2 regions of the Kitasatospora sp. NPDC007106 genome follow, and region 2 is predicted to be linked to the other one. Evidence: riboswitches for the same ligand, from Rfam matches in the RefSeq annotation. Region 2 holds a riboswitch; the other holds the start of a gene.

Region 1 (3,953 bases), on a different contig from region 2:
GCCTTGCGCAGGACGATCCGGGCCGGTTCTGGTGCCTGCGGGTCGAGCCACACCTCGTTGCCGCCGAAGGAGCAGTCCAGCACGGCGATGTCGTCCGGCTCGCCGTCCGCGGTGGCCCGGAACGCGACGCCGGCCTTCCGATAGCCCGTCAGGTGGCTCCGACCGATCGTCACCGTCGTTCCGGCGAGCTGGTGTTTGGCCGTGGCGACCGCGTAGTCGGACTGGCCCGCGGCGTCGATCAGCAGGCCGTCGAAGACGGTGCCCTTGTCCCGGCCGAGCGCGTGCACGGCCACTCCCCCGGCGCCGTTGCCGTACAGCACGCCGCCGTTGTAGTCGAAGTCGTTGAGGTAGGCGCCGTGCTCGACGCCCCAGCCGCCGTTGTGGTACGCGACGAAGCGTTCCAGGGTGTGGTGGTGACGGGCGTTCAGCCAGACGAAGAGGCCGTTCTCGAGGTTGTTGTGGGCCAGGCAGCGCTCGAAGGTCCAGACGCCCTCGCTGGTCTCCGGCCACTCGTAGCCCGAGGCGCCGGTGGCGCCCTGGACGCCGACGGCCACGCAGTCGCGAGCGGTGCCGCCGGTGCCGGCGCCGAGCGAGAAGCCGGTGAGCCGGTAGCCGCGGGGGTTCGGCTCGTGGACGGTGCGGGAGGCCACGCAGGACTCGTAGGTGATGTCGTCGGACGGCGCCTGCGGGGTGCGGGTGTCCAGCGGGCCGTCCCACCAGTAGGCGTCCTCCCAGGTGTTGTGGCTGATGCAGCTGCGGAAGGTGATGCCGTGGCTGGCGTGCGGGACGAAGGCGTGGCTGCCGCTGTCGCGGACCACCACGCCCTCGACGACGGTGCCGCGGGAGGTGTCGCCGAGCATGTGGAAGTGCAGGCCGTACCGGCCGAGCACGGGCTCGGTGACCGACGAGCCGTTCCAGGTCTCCTTGCCCGGCTGCCGCGGGCCGAGCCAGCGCAGCGCGGCGTGCCGGACGTCGGCCCGGCGCGAGCTGGTCAGGTGGACGTGGGCACGGCCCTCGGCGGTGCCCTCGATCCGGACGCTGCGGGTCAGGTTGAGCACCTCGGCGCCGACCGCGACGCCGCCGCCGGCGGTCACCCGCGGGTGCGGGTGTGCCAGGGGTGCGGTCAGCGTGACGGTCTTGCCGTCGACCCGTCTGATCGTGCACAGATCGTACCGGGTGGAGAATTCGTCCTCGCTCGGGGGTCCGGTCGGCGTGACGGCCAGCTCGTCGCCCGCCCGCCAGCCGACGGGCGGCTCGGCCAGCCGCAGCTCGGTGTCGCCGGCCCGCAGCGCGGCGGCGGCGCGGACCCAGGCGGTCTTGGCGGCGCCGTCCAGCCGCAGGTAGCCGGTGCCGGTCACCCAGAGCCCGGTGTCCCCCTCCACCACCGTCATGCCGCCGCCGCGGAAGCTTCGTTCGTTCACGGACGGAAATCTCAGGGTGTGCACGGAGCCGTCCGCCGGGGCCAGCGCCAGGACGCCGCGGACCTCCACGGCGCCCGCGGAGGAGAGCGTGAGGCTGCGCCCGGGGGCGAAGACCAGCGAGCCGCCCGGCTCGACCACCAGGGAGCCGATCGACGCGTCGGCGTCCAGCAGGACGCGGTCGGCGATCCTGACGGCGCTCCTCACCCCGGGGACGGCGCCGCCCCAGCCCGCCGGGTCGGACCAGCGGCGGCCCGTCAGATCGACCGGGGAGGGCGAGGGGCCGACAGGAGCCGGGGCAGCCCGCGCATGCCCGGCAGAGGGCCCTCCGGAGGCCGCAGGGAGGGGCGTGGCCGCCGACGCCGGCGCGGCCGACGAGGCGAGCGCACGGCGGGCCAACTCGCCGCCGCCGACCGCGGCCGCGGCGGTGGAGATCCCGAGCCAGACGAGCATCCTGCGCCGGCCGACCCGGCGGTGCGGCGCCGGCCGTCGCGGCACTCCGCCGGACTCCGCCTCCCGGTGCTGCCCGTGGTGATCCATGAGCGGTCGACCCCTCCCCCGGGCCGTCGCCCGGCCCCCCGTCCTGAAGCATAAACAGGCCGGTTTTCCCGGAAGGGCCTTGCCGGAAATCGACAGAAGTCGATCACGAAAAGATCAAGGGGTCGATCATGGAATATACCAAGATCGGCTGTGACCGGCATCACACATGTTTGCGGTTTGAACTTAACTCTGTCTAATGTCCTCCCACGTTCGTGGTCACACGGACCCAGTTGGCCCGAACGCCGAGTCCTGCCGGCGGTCCGACTGGCAATGCGAAACGCACTTCGGCAGGGGCGGGGGAACCAGGTAAGTCGCCCGGGAGCGGTCCAGCACCGCTCCCCGGCTTGGGGTGAAGCCGCACGCGCGGAAACGGCGAGGGATCGCCGGATCCTGCGCGCGCGGCCGGGCAACTCCAGCCCGAATCCGACAGCTCACCTCGCAGGCGTGGGAGAGGAACGCTGCTTCATGCTGTCCATCAACTCCAAGCGCGGCCGCCGCATTCTCGCCACCACCGGCGTCGTCGGCATCGGCCTCAGCATCCCGTCGCTGGCCGCCGGCACCGCCTCCGCCGCCTCGGTCTCCACCTGGGACAAGGTCGCCCAGTGCGAGTCCTCCGGCGACTGGCACATCAACACCGGCAACGGCTTCTACGGCGGCCTCCAGTTCACCAACAGCACCTGGACCTCCTTCGGCGGCGGCAGCTACGCCTCCCGCGCCGACCTGGCCACCAAGGACCAGCAGATCGCCGTCGCCGAGAAGGTGCTGGCCGTCCAGGGCCCCGGCGCCTGGCCCGTCTGCTCCGTCAAGGCCGGCCTGACCAAGGGCGGTCCGGCCCCCGAGATCAACACCGGCGGCTCCGCCTCCACCCCGGCCCCGGCGGCCACCACCCCCGCCCAGCCGGCCGCGCCGGCCGCGCCGGCCGCCTCCACCGGCTCGACCGCCTCCACCGGCACCTCGCAGGACGGCAAGGCCTGGCAGGGCCAGAAGTCCCGGCAGGGCCAGTGGAGCCACGGCGCCACCTACACCGTGCGGGCCGGCGACTGGCTGTCGACCATCGCCGAGCACAACCACGTCCAGGGCGGCTGGCAGAAGCTCTACGAGATCAACAAGTCGGTCCTGAAGAACGGTCCGCACACCATCTACCCGGGCCAGAAGCTGTCGCTGGGCACCCCCGCCAAGGCGTCCTCCACCCCGGCCCAGGCCGCCCCGGCCGCCGCCAAGCCGGCGACCACCGCGGTCAAGGCGAGCACCACCACCACGACCGCGCAGACCGCCACCGGCTCCAAGGCCGCCGCGGTCAACTTCGCGCTCTCCAAGGTGGGCCAGGCCTACATCTACGGCGGCACCGGCAACGGCGGCTGGGACTGCTCCGGCCTCACCCAGGCCGCGCTGCGCGCCGCGGGCATCTCCGTCCCGCGCGTCGCCGCCGACCAGGCCGACTACTCGACCCGCGTCTCGCTGGACAACCTGCAGCCGGGCGACCTGCTGTTCTGGTCCAACAACGGCAGCAACTCCGGCGTGCACCACGTCGCGCTCTACATCGGCGACGGCAAGTACGTCGAGGCCGCCAACCCGAGCGCCGGCGTCCGCGTCCAGACCATCGCCAACTGGGCCCCGGACTTCGCCGGCCGGGTCTGAACCGCCCCTCCCGGCGTCACACACGCCGGGGCAGGCGCCCGAAGCCGTACCTGGGTCCCTCGGCCCGGGCGCTCCTCTCCCCCTCCGCAGCCCCGGAGCGGCCTCCCGCCGCCCCGGGGCTGCGGCCTGCCCGCGCGGATAGGCTGACGCTCCCACGGAGTTGAGGAGCCGCCATGGCAGCGAAGGTCACCGTCACGCTGGACGCCGATCTGGCGATCGAGGTCATGCTGGCCGTCGGGGCGGGCAACCCGCAGGACGCGGTGGAGCTGATCGTCCGCGACTACCTGGCCCGCAGCCGCCGCACCGAGGCCCGCACCGGCGACGCCGCCGACGCCGAACGCACCACCCGCCCCCACC
Region 2 (16,195 bases):
AGTATCCCGGAGTTCAGTGCTTCCCTGTGGGAATGGCCGATGGAGGCAGGGATGCAACTGCCCGAAGCAGCGGCCACTCAGACATAGTGTTTCAAGTTAAGTTCACAGCTAAGCCTGCGAGCATCAGGGACCCGTTCAAATGGATCGCAGAATCGATCGATGGGGAACTGGAAAAGATCGAGCGGCTTAAGGATCGAGGATTCACTAAATACTTCTTGATCACCAATCTTCCGCCTAGTGCGAATCTTGATACAGGGACCATTGACAAGGTTGACCGCTACCTAAGAGAAAACGTCCCCATCGAAGCGCAGTGCTGGTGGAGGGACGACCTTGATAGGCGCCTCGACACAAACTACGACCTCAAGCTTCGATACCCTTCGCTGCTTTCTGGAACCGATCTTCTCCGTCTAGTGGTGGAGCGGATGGGGCCCGAGGAAAGTCGCAGGCGCCGGCAGCGGGCGCTAATCTCCTATTTTGCCCACCAGTTCGAGCGGGATTCGTCGATTAGGTTCAAGCAGGCCCATCTGCTGCCTAGTTCACTCTTCGACCTGTTTGTCGATGTACCACTTGCGCCGATGCTGGGGCCCGATAACGGCCATGAAGGGGTAGCCGCGCACTACGCCCATGCGGTTAACCGCCGGCTTCATCAGGAAGAATCGACATCCCGAGTTCATGTGGTCAGCTCCGCCGACGTCTATAACGCTGCAAGGGTCGATGCCGCCGAGAGGCTGCCGCGCCGGTACCATGCATACTCTACCGGCCGATATCCCCTGATGGGGGGAGCCGACCTTCTTCTAGACGCAGATTTCTCTGACACGTTCCCTCAGATCGTACTAGAGGGCGCTCCCGGCCAAGGTAAATCAACCTTGGCCCAGTACATTGCCCAGGTTCACCGTGCCAGACTATTGCAGCGGGAAGACATCAACCTCCCGCCGGCACACTCGAGCTCTGCCGTTCTTATGCCCTTCAAGATTGAGCTCCGTGACTTGGCGTCATGGCTGAACGGGTTTGATCCCTGGTCCGGAAAATCCGACACTCTTCATGATGGCAAGAAATCGCTCGAAGGGGCACTTGCGGCACATGTGGAGCGATACTCCGGCGGCTTGGACTTCAGCGTGTCCGATCTTGCTTTTCTGGTTGAAGAGTATCCAGTATTTATCATTCTTGACGCGCTTGACGAGGTTGCTGACCTTGAGGACCGAAGCAAAGTAGTGGAGGAGGTCAGCGCCGCTATCGTTCGACTCAATCAGAACTCTCGAAGGGTTCGGGTTCTGATCACCAGTCGGCCAACCGCTGTATCGAATGCGCCGTCTTTCTCGCATCAGAGGTTTCAGTATCTGAAACTTGCCGCAATCACGCCGGACATTGCACTCAACTATACCGACCGGTGGGGTCAGGCGCGAAATTTGGCAGCATCGGACATTGCCGAGATTCGCGATATTCTTTCTCAAAAGATGTCTGCGCCGCACATGGCTGAGCTGGCAAAGAATACAATGCAGCTCTCTATCCTGCTGAGTTTGATTCTCCATAAGGGGCCGAGTCTGCCCGACAAAAGGACAGAGCTATACGATTCCTATGTTGAGTCATATTTTAATCGCGAGGTGGAGAAGAGCTCAATTGTGCGCGAGCATAGAAATCTCCTAATTTCTATTCATCAGCACTTGGCCTTCTACATTCATGCCAGAGCCGAAGGGCGCGGAACAACTGGTCGAATTGACCGGGATGAGCTTCAAGCCGTAGTGCGGAGCAGGCTGCGCGAGCTTCGCCAGCCCGAGGCGCTGCTGGACGATTTGCTGACTGGAATGGACCGTATCGTCGCCCTCGTATCGAGGGTGGAGGGGACTTACGAGTTCGAGGTTCAGCCGCTTCGAGAGTATTTTGCTGCGCGCTACCTGTACGATACTGCCCCCTACATCTCTGCCACGCAATCCGCGAGTGGCACGAAGCCAGACAGATTCGATGGTATTGCTCCGAACTCGTATTGGCTGAACGTTACCCGCTTTTTTGCTGGGTGCTTCACGATGGGCGAGCTCCTTGACTTGGCCGAGCGAGTCGCGATTCTGTGCGGCAAGCCCGAGTTTCGAGGGATGAACTATCCGCGCGTGCTTGCCTTGGCATTGCTTCAGGACTGGGTGTTCTTCCAGTCTGTGCCTGCTACGGAGCGCCTCCTCGACAGTCTTTTCGACAAGCCAGGAATCAGGTGGGCGGAGCGTAGGGCGCGATCATATATTATGGCCGATAGCTCCGACCTTAATCTTTTCCTGGTCGACAAGGCCGGCGGTTCGTACGTGGTTGAAAAGATGTGGAAAATCCTTGGGTCCGATCCATTTAGTGAGCGCGCGCGGGCGGCATGCGCCGTGATTATGGCGCAGAAGGCGAACACCTCTATTAATGTCGAGGGTAGGTGGCTTCAGGATTTCCTTAGGAAGGACCCAGGGGACAGGAGGCCATGGATCAAAATTGGTGGATGGCTGGACGTGTTTCCCGCGATTGGTATCGCCGATTTGGGTGCGGATGACGAATTCCTGATGCCGCTCATTCCCGATTTGGTTGCAGCTGGTGCCTACTTTGAGGCTGCGAGCGAGATTCTTCGCCGTCAAGCCAGCCTGTACGTACTTTCTGATCCGCTTACGGCGACTTCCGATGGGTTCGTGGGAACTCTTTCGTTCATGGTTAACCCGACAGTTTGGTCGATGTTTACCGAGGGAGACTCGCCTCCCATTATCAACTACCTGACATCACGGCTGCACGACGTGAAGGATTTCCCGTCTTCAAATTCTGCGTCCGTCGCTGCGACTGTGAGCCTGAGTTCGTTGATGGAGGAATCCTTTAGCTCATCCGGGGGGGCGAAAGAGCTTTCTCACTGGAAAGAGTTCTGTCGACTGCTCGACGAAAGCTTTGGCGAAAGCTGGGCTAGCTATTGCATTGGGATCACCGCGGGCGCGGTGCGCTCGCAAAAGGAACGCGGCGCGGGCGCTGATCGACTGTTTGACCCTGCCTTCCCCTTCATCGACCGGGTGCGGAACGCAAAGCGGCGAGGCAAGCAGGATGCATGGTGGTTGGCGCAGCTTGACGCAGCTGCTTCAGAACTTGAGCGGACAGTGTGGCTTGCGACCATGTTCACATGGGCAGAAGCCGAGGTGATCATGCAGCTTCGAGGAAGCATTGCGTCTGCTGTTGATTCGATCTCTGTAGACCATTTCGACGTATTGCTGCAGTTTACCCAGGTATCTCGCAGATTCTCCAGCAGGGCACAAAAGATTCTTCCGAGCAATCTGCACTCAAGGGATGCATGGAAAAATGGATCCCGCATGGTAGTGCTATTCTTTGACAGGGTGGAGCCTTGCGTGGAGAAGGATGCCCTGGCGCTGAATTCGGGAAAGTTTGAGGATGATCCGGTTTTGGCAAGATTGCTCATTCAGTACGCCTGGGAGCGGTTCTCTGTGGATGCGATCTCCGAGCAAGATTTTCTATCTGTGATTGACCGCAAGTATGGTCCGGGGGTGTTTTTCCCCGTCCGTCCGAGATTTGATGCCAAGGTGCTCAAAATGTCGCGCTCGCTTGCGGAGCAGGTAATGGAAAGGGCGTGGGACATGCCATCGAATCTGCTCACCTCCGCCGAAAATAACTTCGCCCGGCGCAGGGGGCATGTCAGGCCGGTTCTTAGAATCGCGGAGGAGCAGAAGTGGTTCTAGCTTGTCGTCGGGTGGATCAAACGGGACGCCGAGACGATAGCGGGTGGTGAATCCTGTGGCAGGACATTCGGGAGTGATGATGGGGTATCTCACCCGGTGATCGAACTCGTACCTGGTGGCCGGTAGTTAAGGATATTTGCTTAGGCTTTTGGTGATCTGCGAATCCCGCAACTGCTGTGGTTGGGGCGGTATTACCACAGCCGATACACGGACAGCGGGAAGTGAAGACAGAGCCGTATGGCATCGGACGGGTGGCTGTACTGCAGTGAGGTACAGCCACCGTGGCAACCACAGTTGGTCGCCAGCGGATGATGGGCGCTAGCAGGCCTCGACAAGAGACCTCAGCTACCCCGTTGCCAGTAGCTTGCATCGAGGGACAGGCTATGTGCCACAGTCGTGCCGGTTCGGGTGGTACGTGACGGTCAATCACGGGTGCCAAAGGCGCGGAACCCTAGAGCTGTCCAGCGTGGGTCACGCGCAGGCCCCGGCCTGTAGCCAACACCAATCCGTGTAATGCAGGGGTCTGGCCCTGGGCCGTCTGTGGGCCGTGCGAGGGGAACCGGGGGCGACGGACACTGACAAGCGGCGACGGCTTCACAGCAGGTCAGGAGTGGTCTGCCGTGCAAACCCACAGGCGGCCATTCCGTTGCGTCAGTTCCTGCGCAACAAGCGCCAGGAGTGGGAGGAGTACCGCTCCGAGGTCACCCCGTTCGAGCTGCGCAAGAACCTCCAGGTGCTGTAACCGCGGGCCGGAGCAGGCCTGCAGCGTACGACGCCCCTCGGGCCGGTGGATGCGATCCGCCGGCCCGAGAGGCGTTTTCAGGGCTTTCGTCCTTCCTGGGCCGTCTGTGGGCCATGAGGGTAGGAGTGTCCCTCTCGCACCGTCGGGTTGAGTGTCTCGCCCGCGTTGTAGCGGGACCCGTACCTCGGCGGACGACTGCGTACGTTGCAGACTATTAGCGCAGGTCAGCGGTACTGCCCCAGGCCTGCTCGGGTTGCTTCGGGACGAAGGGGGCCAATCCCGCAGTAGCCACCATCTTCCAGCCTTGAGTGCGGCTCACTACTGTGGGGCTGGTGGATCATGACGTGGCACCCGAAGGGCGCCTGTCAGCCGCGGAGTGGGACCAGCTCCGCAGTCTGATGCGCCGATACATCTCGCACGAGCTGGACCAATGGGAACACTGGTGCGTTGAGACACCGTACGGGCCGGCGTACGTGACGCTCACGAACGCCATGCCGCCCGACGTACCTCCAGAGCTCTTCCACAAGGTCTAGGAGCGGCGTGCCACAGCCGTGCCCGGTTAGGCGGGGAACAGCGGAACCGCGGGCGCTGGCGCGGCCTGGCTGGCCTCCCGACTGGCGTGTATCGGGCCAGGTCAGTCCAAGTGGCTGACGCCTGTGCTCCTAAAGCAGGAGTTGGACTACGGGCCGTGTGAGGTGGGCCGAGCAACCGGTGCTGACAGATGCTGACGGCATCAGAGCAGGTCAAGGACAGCCTGCTCCGTAAGAACCTGCAGGTGCTGTAGCCGCAGACCACAGCAGGTGCTGCCGGTGCTGTTCGTCGCGTTCTACGCCGTGCGCCTGGTGGTCGTGACTCGTCGGAGGGCGCGGCGGAGGTAGCTGCGGAGCGTCACGGCGGTGCGGTGGACGCCGGGTGGTGGGCACGGGGAATCCCCACGGCGGGAACCCTCCGAGTGCGGACGAAGGGCGGGAGGATCATGGAGCTGTCACCGTCGGGGGTGAACCGCGTCGCCAATGCCGTGCTCGGGCTGGTGCCGTCGATCGGGGGCCTCGTGTACGCGGTGGAGGCCGCCGGTGGGTTGTCGCGCCTGGTGGCCGGGGTGGTCGTGGTCGGTGGGGCGGTCCTCGGGGTACGGGGTTATCGGCTGGGCGTGACGTGCAGGGGTGGCCACCTCACGGTGCGGGGCTACCTGTGGACGCGGGTGATCCCCCGGCAGTACGTCGTCGGGATCACCGGCTTTCCCGCCGTCAGATGGAGGCCGCCCGCGGGGCGGATGCGGTGGACGCCGATCAGCGCCTTCGTGGCGAGCCGGGGGGAGACGTCCGGAGCGGCTGCCGCGAAGGCGGACGCCGTCGCGAGACTTCGGCGGTGGGCGGGGCAGTAGGCGCCGCCCGGCCGGTGGCGGGGGCCGCCGGGTGCGACGTCCGAGCACACCGCACCGGCGTCGATATGATCATCGCTGGTTCGAACGGGCTCGGGGGCGGGGAATGCGCGTGCGGGGACTGGCGTGGGCGGCCGTGGCGGCTGCCGGGCTGGTGGCGATGACGGTGACGGGGTGCGGGGCGGACGGGGAGGCCGCGGCGGACTCCGGTCGGCCGGCCCCCGTCCCGGTGGGGCCCTCGTGCGCGCCGCCGGCCGCGCCGGGGGCTTCGGAGGAGCCGGCTGCCGAGACGGCGCCCGGCGCGGTGGTGGAGGACGTCCCGGAGGAGGTCCGTTGCCTGCCGGGCGTGGCTCACGGGACGGTGCTGGTGCAGCCCTCGCCGTCCGGGCTGCCCCGCCGTTCGCTGATGGTGAGCGCGGTGGCGGGCGCCGACCACGCGCAGGCCTCGGAGCTCTGCCGCAGGCTCACCGCGCTGGGCTACGGCCCGGGCGGCCGGCACGGGATGGAGCTGCTGAGCGTCGCCGGGGGCGGATCCGCCGGGACGTACCTGTCGAGCGCCGGGACGTCCGGGCGCGACTGCCTCCAGGTGGCGTAGGCGCCGCGGCCGGTCAGGGCGCGTCGGGCAGGCCGACCGGCGCCGGCCGCTGGATCATCACCAGGTCGGACTCCAGGGTGGCGGGGGTGCTGCCCGGCGGGCGGGAGTGGAAGGCGCCGTCGCTGACCGACAGGTTGAGGATCAAGTAGGCGGCGAAGTCGGGGCCGACACCGGTGTGGTCGGCGAAGGCGGCGGTGAGGCGGTTGCGGTCGGTGCCGATGTACCAGGTGGTGTTGTCGGCGCCGAACCTGGCACCGATGTAGATCCACTTCCCGGCGCCGACGTAGGGCGCGGTGAAGACGGTGTCGCCGCTGCGGACGTGGTTGACGAACTCGATGTTCTCCGGCCGGTCGGCGTGCCATTCGAAGACGTCGACCTCGTTGTGGCCGTCGCGCCAGGTCCACAGTGCGGGCCAGGTGCCGGTGTCGGCCTGCGGCAGGCGTATGTGGGCGAGCAGGAAGTCCCCGGTGCGGACCTGGACGCTGTCGCCGCCGGAGCCGCAGGAGTCGCCGGTGGTGAGCAGCCCGGTGTTCCAGGCGCCGTCCGGCCGCGGGGTGGCGGTGATGACGAGGTGGCCGGACGCGGTGGAGAGCGCGGCGGTGGTGAGCCGGTCGAGCTTCCAGGCGTTCGGGTTGTCGCTGCTGTCGGTGCACCGGGAGTAGGCGGCGGTCTGCCAGCCCCAGGTGCGGCCCGGGCCGACGTCCAGGGTGGCGAAGGTGTCCATGAACACGATGCGGCTCGGTGCGGGGACGGCGCGGTGGGCGCCGCCCGGGACCGCGGCGAGCGCGGCCGCCAGCAGCAGATGGAGCGGGTGCATGTCCCTCCTCGACCGGCGGCCGTCCGGCTGACGGCGGGGCTCCGGTGGTTTCACGATGCGCGGTCGGCCCGGCGGATGCCCGTATCCAGAGCTGACCGGATGAATTGACGGAGAGTCGCGGCGACTGTGCTGTGTGATGAGCTGACAGCAGACGGCTGCGTGGTACATCTGACTCATTCACCGGCCCGCACCATCTCCCCGGTCGGCCGGAACCGTCGGGCGGAACCCGTCCGCGGGCGGAACAACAAAGGAGGCAGAGGGAATGTACGGACTCGCCCATACCGGTGTCGCCTCGCTCGCCATGCTGGCCATCGGGGGTGCGACCACCGCGGTCGGCGCGGCGGTGAAGTGGTTCGCACGCCGGTGACGCATTCGGTCACCGTGCTGATTCCGGCACACAACGAGGCGGATTTCATCGCGATCGCGGTGGAATCCGCCTTTTCTCAGAGCGTGCCGCCGCAGAAAGTCCTCGTCATTGCGGATTCGTGCACGGACGGGACGGCGCGGATCGCCGCGGAATGCGGAGCCGAGGTCATCGAGGTCGGCTTCGCGAGCAAGCCCCGCTCGCTCAACCACGCCCTGGAGCGGGTCACCACCAGCCATGTCGCGCTGCTGGACGCCGACGGCTACTTCGCCTCCCGGCAGGTCTTCGACACCTGCCTGCGGGTGATGGACGAGCACGGCTACGGCGGCGTCTGCCTGTCGGTCACCCCGCACAGCAGCACCGGGCTCTTCCAGCGCTCCCGGGCCGTCGAGTGGGCCTCGGCGCACCGGATCTCCCGGATCGTCGAGACCTGGCACGGCTGGGTCGCGGTGCTCTCCGGCTCGGCCGGCCTGTACCGGGTGGACGACCTGCGCGCGGTCGGCGGCTGGTCCGCCGACAGCCTCTGCGAGGACGTCGAACTCGCGCTCAAGATGAACCGCCACGGACGCCCGGCGGGCTTCGTCCGCGGCGAGTTCGTCGCCGTCCGCGACCCCCGCGGCTGGCGCGAGTACTGGGCCCAGACCCACCGCTGGGCCTCCGGCTGGGCCCAGGCCATCGACAAGCACAAGGGCCTGTTCTTCCGCAGCTGGGGCTTCACCAAGGTCTTCGGCGCCATGATGGTCGACAGCGCCCTGCTGGCCGCGGGCTACGTCTCGCTGCTCTACCACCTGGCCACCGGGTTCACCGAGTTCGACGCGGTGCGCTGGTTCGGCTCGTGGTTCCTGGTCATGGCGGCGGTCACCCTCACCACCGCGAGCCTCCAGCTCGGCGTGCGGCGGGCGCTCGCCTGCTACCCCGCCTACCTGCTGGTCGGCACGCTCGGCACCGCCTTCGCGCTCTGGGTGATGTTCCGCGAATGGGTGCTGGGCCGGCACCTGGTCTCCTGGACGGGCCGCCAGCGCCGGCGCACCGTCGTCACCCCGATCTCCGACCGCCGGCGCCGGGCCCTCGGCCTGCTCGGCTCCGGCGAGGCTTCTACCGGCAGCAGATCGGCATCAAGAAGATCGCCTCGGCGGCCGGCCAGGACGCCCGGACCGAGCAGGGCGACGCCGTGGTCCGCAAGGCCCTCGCCGACGCCGGCCGGGAGCTCAAGGTCGAGGTCAACCCCCGCTACGGCCGCTGGGACCCGCAGCAGATCGCCCTGGTCGACAGCACCACCGACTGGCTGCCGCAGCGCGCGCCGTCCGCCTGACCGGTCCGCCCGCGGCGCCCGGCGGGACGCGTCGGGGCGCCGCCGAGGGACGGTAGGTTCGGGGGTGTGGAGACTCCGAAGCTGATCCTGCTGACCACCACCCACCGGGTCGCCCCCGGCCTGCTGTCCTGGCCCGCCTGGGAGGCCCTGCGGTCGGCCGGCCGGGTGCTGGCCGCCGACCCGGAGCACCCGCAGCTGCCCGCGCTGCGGCAGGCCGGCGTCGAGGTGGAGACCGTCGAGCGGACGTCCGCTCCGGCGCTCGCCCGGATGCTGGCCGAGGCCGCCCCGGTGGTCTGGCTGGGCAGCCCGGACGGCGACCCGGGCCTCACCGACGCCCTGGCCCGGCTCGCGGTGGAGGAGGCGGGCAGCGTCCCCGAGATCGAGCTGCTGCCCGGCTCGTACGACCTGCCGGGCGCGCGGCTGCTCGACCTCGCCTCGGTGATGGACCGGCTGCGCTCGCCCGGCGGCTGCCCCTGGGACGCCGAGCAGACCCACGAGTCGCTGGTGAAGTACCTGGTCGAGGAGGCGTACGAGCTCGTCGAGGCGATCGAGGAGGGCGACCGGGAGACGCTGCGCGAGGAGCTCGGCGACGTCCTGCTGCAGGTCTTCTTCCACGCGCGGATCGCCGAGGAGCACCCGGAGGACCCGTTCTCCGTCGACGACGTGGCCGGCGACATCGTCGAGAAGCTCATGTACCGCCACCCGCACGTCTTCGGCGACGTGGAGGCCACCGGCTCCGACCAGGTCGAGGCCAACTGGGAGCAGCTGAAGGCCGCCGAGAAGCAGCGGGAGTCGGTGCTGGACGGCGTCCCGTCGGGCCTGCCCGCCCTCGCGTACGCGGCCAAGCTGGTGTCCCGGGTGCGCCGGGCCGGCTTCACCGCCGTGCCGGACGCCCCGTACGAACTGCCGCGGGAGCTGACCGCGGAGAACGTCGGCGAGCTGCTGCTGGCCGTGGCGCAGCGCGCCTACGACGCCGGCGTGGACGTCGACGCGGCGCTGCGCGGTGCCGCGCGGCGCTACCGGACGGCGGTGCGGACGGCCGAGGGGCTGTCGGACTGACGCTGCGGCGGGACGACCTCGCTGATCGCCTCGCCGACCAGGGCGAGCAGCTCGGCCAGCGGGGCGAGGTTGTCGTCCAGGTCGGCGAAGGAGACGATCCGCTCGCCGTGCGGGCCGGCGACGGCGAAGAGGTCGATCCGGCCGAGGTGCTTGCTCGCGGTGTCGACCAGGGCGGCGACGTCGCTGGGCTGGTGGACGTCGCCGCTGACGCCGACGACCGGGCAGCCGGGGCGGTCGAGCTCGGTGGCGAGGTCCTCCGCGACACCCGGGCGCAGATCGGCGACGAGCATGCCCGCGGCGCCCGCGGCGGCGAAGCGGCGGGCCAGGTCGGCCCCCTCGCCCCCGCTCAGTACGGCGATGACGACCACTGCCCCGGCTACTCGCACGGCCTGCTCCTCTCTGAGCACGACACCCCGCGGGCGGCTCCGCACGTCCGCCCTCACGGTTATCGGAGGATCGTAGGCACCTCGCGACCCTCCGCAACAGGGATTACCCCCCAGGTGACCAGGCTCACGCCCGTCCGGGCCGATCGGATCCGGCCGTCCCGCACGGGCCCTCGGGCAGCGCCTCCCGACGGCGCCCGCGCGGGCCGGGCGGGCCGGTCGGGCACCGTCGGGAGGGGCGCCCGGCAGCGGATACGGTCGGGGCATGCCGGAGACCCCCCGACCCGACGACCGACCCGAACTCTTCACCTGGGAGTTCGCCGCCGACCCCTACCCCGCGTACGCCTGGCTGCGCGAGCACGCGCCGGTGCACCGCACCACGCTGCCCAGCGGGGTGGACGCCTGGCTGGTGACCCGGTACGCGGACGCCCGGCAGGCGCTCGCGGACGCCCGGCTCTCCAAGAACCCGGTGCACCACAGCGAGCAGGCGCACCGCTCCGGCAGGGTCGGCATCCCGGGCGAGCGGCAGGCCGACCTGATGACCCACCTGCTGAACATCGACCCGCCGGACCACACCCGGCTGCGCCGGCTGGTCTCCAAGGCGTTCACGCCGCGCCGGGTGGCGGAGTTCGAGCCGCGGGTGCAGCAGCTCACCGACCGGCTGATCGACTCCTTCGCCGGGCGCGGCACGGCCGACCTGATCCACGAGTTCGCCTTCCCGCTGCCGATCTACGCGATCTGCGACCTGCTCGGCGTGCCGCCGGAGGACCAGGACGACTTCCGGGACTGGGCCGGCATGATGCTGCGACACACCAAGCCGGGCCAGCCCGGCGGGCAGCGCGGCGGCGTCGGCCGGGCCGTGAAGCGGATCCGCACGTACCTGGCGGAGCTGATCCACCGCAAGCGGGCCGACCTCGGCGACGACCTGATCTCCGGGCTGATCCGGGCCAGCGACCACGGCGAGCACCTGACCGAGAACGAGGCCGCGGCGATGGCCTTCATCCTGCTGTTCGCCGGCTTCGAGACCACCGTCAACCTGATCGGCAACGGCCTGCACGCCCTGCTGCGCAACCCCGGGCAGCGGGCGCTGCTGCAGGAGTCGGTGGCACGCGGCGAGAGCGGCCTGCTGGAGACCGGCATCGAGGAGCTGCTGCGCTACGACGGGCCGGTGGAGCTGGCCACCTGGCGGTTCGCGACCCGGCCGCTGACGATCGGCGGGGTGGAGATCCCGGTCGGCGACCCGGTGCTGGTGGTGCTGGCGGCGGCCGACCGCGACCCGGCCCGGTTCTCCGACGAGAACACCCTGGACCTCGCCCGCGCCGACAACCCGCACCTGGGCTTCGGCCACGGCATCCACTACTGCATCGGCGCCCCGCTGGCCCGCCTGGAGGGCCGGGCCGCCCTGGCGACGCTGCTGACCCGGCTGCCGGACCTCGCCCTGGACGCCGACCCGGCGGACCTGCGCTGGCGCGGCGGCCTCATCATGCGGGGCCTGCGCGAGCTGCCGGTCGCCTTCACCCCGGCAGGGCCGTCCGGGCGGCGCGACACGGTCTGACGGTGTGTCGCACCGGTCGGATCCGGTCGGATCTGAACACTCGTCAATCAGGAGAAACCTGCATCGTTCGTGGGCGATTATCGGCTCTCCGTAATTGCTCCGTGATACCCGCGATATGAGCTTGTGATCGGTCGTTCGATCTGCTTACTCTCCCGAACAGTCCGCAGCCGCGGACCCCGGCACGGCAACGCCGAATCCTGTCCGCCGTGCCCGGGCCTCACGACCGAGACCCAGGACAGGGGCGGGGGAACCACGTTCGTCGCCGTCCCCACGGCTAGGGGTGAAGCCGCGTCAGCAGGGCCCCTCCTGCGGCCGCGGCCGGGCCAGCCTCCCGGTCCGAACCCGACAGCTCACCTCGCAGGCGTTCGGAGAGGGACAACCCATGCTCTTCACCGGACCTGGCCGCCACCGCCGCAGGACGTCCGCCGAGAAGGCGGTCGCCGTCGCGGGTGTCACGGGTGTCGGCCTCGCCCTGCCGCTGCTCACCGCGGGCGGAGCCCATGCCGCCCCCGTCTCGATCTGGGACAAGGTCGCCCAGTGCGAGAGCGGCGGCAACTGGAGGATCAACACCGGCAACGGCTTCTACGGCGGGCTGCAGTTCACCGCCCGGACCTGGAAGGGGTTCGGCGGCGCCCGGTACGCCCCGCTCGCCCACCAGGCGAGCAAGAGCGAACAGATCGCCGTCGCCGAGAAGGTGCTGGCCTCCCAGGGGCCCGGCGCGTGGCCGGTGTGTTCCAAACGCGCCGGCCTGACCCGCGCGTCCGCCGGGAGCGGCGGGACGCGCAGCGGCACCGGACGGACGCAGGCCCCGGCGGCCCCGGCGGCCCCGTCGTCGCCGTCGCCGCAGTTCCCCGGCCGCGGCGGCTTCGACGCGGACTCCGGCGTGTACTGGTACCAGAAGGACGACCAGTGGTACTGGACGGCGCACCAGGAGGTCTACGAGCGCCACCTGCCGCCGGCGCCCACCGGGCCGGCCGACCCGGCCGACCCGGCCGACGACGGCGCCGACGAGGGCGCCCGCACCCTGCAGGCCGTTCCGGTGCCCTCCCTCGGCCGCGAGCAGTACACCGTGCAGGAGGGCGACACGCTGTCCGGCATCGCCGCCGCGCACGGGCTGCCCGGCGGCTGGGAGCAGCTGTACACGAACAACCGCGAGGCCGTCGGCGCCGATCCGGACCTGATCCTGCCCGGCCAGCAGCTGCGCCTGGCCTGACGGTCCGGCACGGTACGAACGGTCCGTCCGCCCGCGGGGCGGCACCCGCGGGCGGGCGGCCGGTTTTGTGGTCCTTCAGGTGAACTACCGGCGAGTAGACCGGCCACACGGTGAGACAGGGCCATGCGCGGCACGGCCCGGTGGGCCCGTGCGGTTAGGCTCTGGTCGTAACGACCCTCATCCGCTTCCGCTAGGAGATGCCTCGTGCCGTCCATTGATGTCGTCGTAGCCCGCGAAATCCTCGACTCCCGCGGTAACCCCACGGTCGAGGTCGAGGTCGGCCTCGACGACGGCAGCACCGGTCGTGCCGCTGTCCCGTCCGGTGCCTCCACCGGTGCCTTCGAGGCCCTGGAGCTTCGCGACGGCGACAAGAACCGCTACTTCGGCAAGGGCGTGGAGAAGGCCGTCCTCGCCGTCATCGAGCAGATCGGCCCGGAGCTGGTCGGCTACGACGCCACCGAGCAGCGCCTGATCGACCAGGCCATGCTCGACCTGGACGCCACCCCCGACAAGTCCTCGCTCGGCGCCAACGCGATCCTCGGCGTCTCCCTCGCCGTGGCGCACGCCGCCTCCGAGGCCAGCGACCTGCCGCTGTTCCGCTACCTGGGCGGCCCCAACGCCCACGTGCTGCCCGTCCCGATGATGAACATCCTCAACGGCGGCTCGCACGCGGACTCCAACGTCGACATCCAGGAGTTCATGATCGCCCCGATCGGCGCGGAGTCCTTCTCCGAGGCCGTCCGCTGGGGCGTCGAGGTCTACCACACCCTCAAGGGCGTGCTGAAGGAGCGCGGCCTGTCCACCGGCCTCGGCGACGAGGGCGGCTTCGCGCCGAACCTGGACTCCAACCGCGAGGCGCTCGACCTCATCGTCGAGGCCATCAAGAAGGCCGGCTACACCCCGGGCAAGGACGTCGCGCTCGCCCTGGACGTCGCCTCCTCCGAGTTCCACAACGACGGCGCCTACACCTTCGAGGGCAAGGCGATCTCCTCCGCCGAGCTCATCGACTACTACGCCGAGCTGGTCGCCGCGTACCCGCTGGTCTCCATCGAGGACCCGCTGGACGAGTCGGACTGGGACGGCTGGAAGGCCATGACCGACAAGCTGGGCGACAAGGTCCAGCTGGTCGGCGACGACCTGTTCGTCACCAACCCGGAGCGCCTGCGCCGCGGCATCGAGACCGGCACCGCCAACGCGCTGCTGGTGAAGGTCAACCAGATCGGCTCGCTCACCGAGACCCTGGACGCCGTCGAGCTGGCCCAGCGCAACGGCTACCGCTGCATGATGTCGCACCGCTCCGGCGAGACCGAGGACGTCACCATCGCCGACCTCGCCGTCGCCACCAACTGCGGCCAGATCAAGACCGGCGCCCCGGCCCGCTCCGAGCGCGTCGCCAAGTACAACCAGCTGCTGCGCATCGAGGAGATCCTCGACGACGCCGCCGAGTACGCCGGCCGGGGCGCGTTCCCCCGCTACAAGTACGAGGGCTGAGGCTGACACCCGCGCGCTGACACACGGCCGCTGGACCGGTGCCCCGGCAACCACCCCGTAGGGTGGGGGCCGGGGCACCGGCGTGAGCAGGAGGGGTACGAGCGATGTGGAAGATCCCGGGACTGGCGGGGCGTCCGCGCTTCACCAGCCGCGCCACCGTGCTCGTGCTCGTCCTGTGCTCGCTGGTGGCGATACTCGCCTACCCCACCCGGCAGTTCCTGACGCAGCGCTCGGAGATCGCCGACCAGCGGGCCAGGGCGGAGCACGCCCGGCAGCAGGTCGACGAGCTCCGGCGGGCGAAGGCCCGCTGGCAGGACCCGGAGTACGTGAAGGCGCAGGCCCGCGAGCGGCTGCACTTCGCGATGCCCGGCGAGACCCCGTTCGTCTCGGTCGACCCCTCCGCGTCCCCCGGCCCGGCCTCCGCCGACGCGCTGCCCACCGGCCCGGTCAGGGCGGCCAAGCCCTGGTACACCACCGTCCTCGAGTCGGTCGACCTGGCCGACTCGACGCCCGCTCCTCACGAAGACAGCACGCCATGACCTCTGAACAGCACCCCGCCACCGACGGCACCGTGTCGGACGCCGACGTCGCCGCCATCGCCGCCCAGCTCGGCCGGGTCCCGCGCGGGCTGCGCGGGGTGGCCCACCGCTGCCCCTGCGGCAACCCCGACGTGGTCGAGACGGCACCCCGGCTGCCCGACGGCACGCCCTTCCCGACGCTCTACTACCTGACCTGCCCCAAGGCGGCCTCGCTGATCGGCACCCTGGAGGCCGACGGCGTGATGAAGGATCAGAGCACCCGCCTCGCCGAGGACCCGGAGCTCGCCGCCGCCTACCGCGCGGCCCACGAGGACTACATCGCCCGCCGCGACGCCATCGAGGTGCTGGAGGGCTTCCCCAGCGCCGGCGGCATGCCCGACCGGGTCAAGTGCCTGCACGTGCTGGTCGGCCACTCGCTGGCGGCCGGCGAGGGCGTCAACCCGCTCGGCGACGAGGCCATCGGCATGCTGGAGGACTGGTGGGCCAAGGGCCCGTGCGTCTCCCCGGCCGAGGTCGAGGCGGCCGGCGAGCGGGTCCTGCGCAACCGGGCCAAGGAGCAGGACCACGCCGCGGTCATCGCGGCCAAGGAGCAGAAGACCGCCGAGCGCGCCGCCAAGCGCGCCCGCGCCGAGGAGGAGGACCAGTGACCGCCACCCGGGTCGCCGCGATCGACTGCGGCACCAACTCGATCCGGCTGCTGATCGCCGACCTCGACCCGGCGACCGGGGAGATCGCCGACCTCGACCGCCGGATGATCATCAACCGGCTCGGCCAGGGCGTCGACTCCACCGGCCGGCTCCACCCGGACGCCCTGGAGCGCACCTTCGCCGCCTGCCGCGAGTACGCGGAGATCGTCGCGGCGCACGGGGTGGGCCCGGAGCGGATCCGCTTCGTCGCCACCAGCGCCTCCCGCGACGCCGAGAACGCCGCGGAGTTCACCGAGGGCGTGCGCGGCATCCTCGGCGTCGTCCCCGAGGTGGTCAGCGGCGACGAGGAGGCCCGGCTCTCCTTCACCGGCGCCACCAAGGAGCTCACCGGCGGCTCCCTCA

The links. A riboswitch is a leader RNA that binds a small molecule or an ion and turns the genes downstream of it on or off. The one in region 2 is predicted to bind cyclic di-AMP.
Region 1: linked by a shared signal. The riboswitch ahead of ABZ641_RS27100 (transglycosylase family protein) and the one ahead of ABZ641_RS09615 (transglycosylase family protein) in region 2 are both predicted to bind cyclic di-AMP.

What each region holds. Positions count from the first base shown of each region.
Region 1 covers NZ_JBEYFP010000503.1:101-4,053, reverse strand. The annotation lists gene ABZ641_RS27110 (hypothetical protein) at 1-1,625, opposite strand, end outside; gene ABZ641_RS27105 (hypothetical protein) at 1,768-1,953, shown strand; cyclic di-AMP (ydaO/yuaA leader) riboswitch at 2,220-2,418, shown strand; gene ABZ641_RS27100 (transglycosylase family protein) at 2,424-3,596, shown strand; gene ABZ641_RS27095 (hypothetical protein) at 3,770-3,953, shown strand, end outside.
Region 2 covers NZ_JBEYFP010000065.1:937-17,131, forward strand. The annotation lists gene ABZ641_RS09570 (NACHT domain-containing protein) at 1-3,695, shown strand, start outside; partial or broken gene ABZ641_RS09575 (glutamine synthetase) at 4,351-4,437, shown strand; gene ABZ641_RS09580 (hypothetical protein) at 5,414-5,821, shown strand; gene ABZ641_RS09585 (hypothetical protein) at 6,165-6,413, shown strand; gene ABZ641_RS09590 (beta-glucanase) at 6,427-7,230, opposite strand; gene ABZ641_RS09595 (glycosyltransferase) at 7,612-8,991, shown strand; gene ABZ641_RS09600 (MazG family protein) at 8,973-9,965, shown strand; gene ABZ641_RS09605 (SDR family NAD(P)-dependent oxidoreductase) at 9,923-10,351, opposite strand; gene ABZ641_RS09610 (cytochrome P450) at 10,614-11,903, shown strand; cyclic di-AMP (ydaO/yuaA leader) riboswitch at 12,116-12,281, shown strand; gene ABZ641_RS09615 (transglycosylase family protein) at 12,286-13,116, shown strand; gene eno (phosphopyruvate hydratase) at 13,321-14,607, shown strand; gene ABZ641_RS09625 (septum formation initiator family protein) at 14,712-15,146, shown strand; partial or broken gene ABZ641_RS09630 (DUF501 domain-containing protein) at 15,143-15,652, shown strand; gene ABZ641_RS09635 (Ppx/GppA phosphatase family protein) at 15,790-16,195, shown strand, end outside.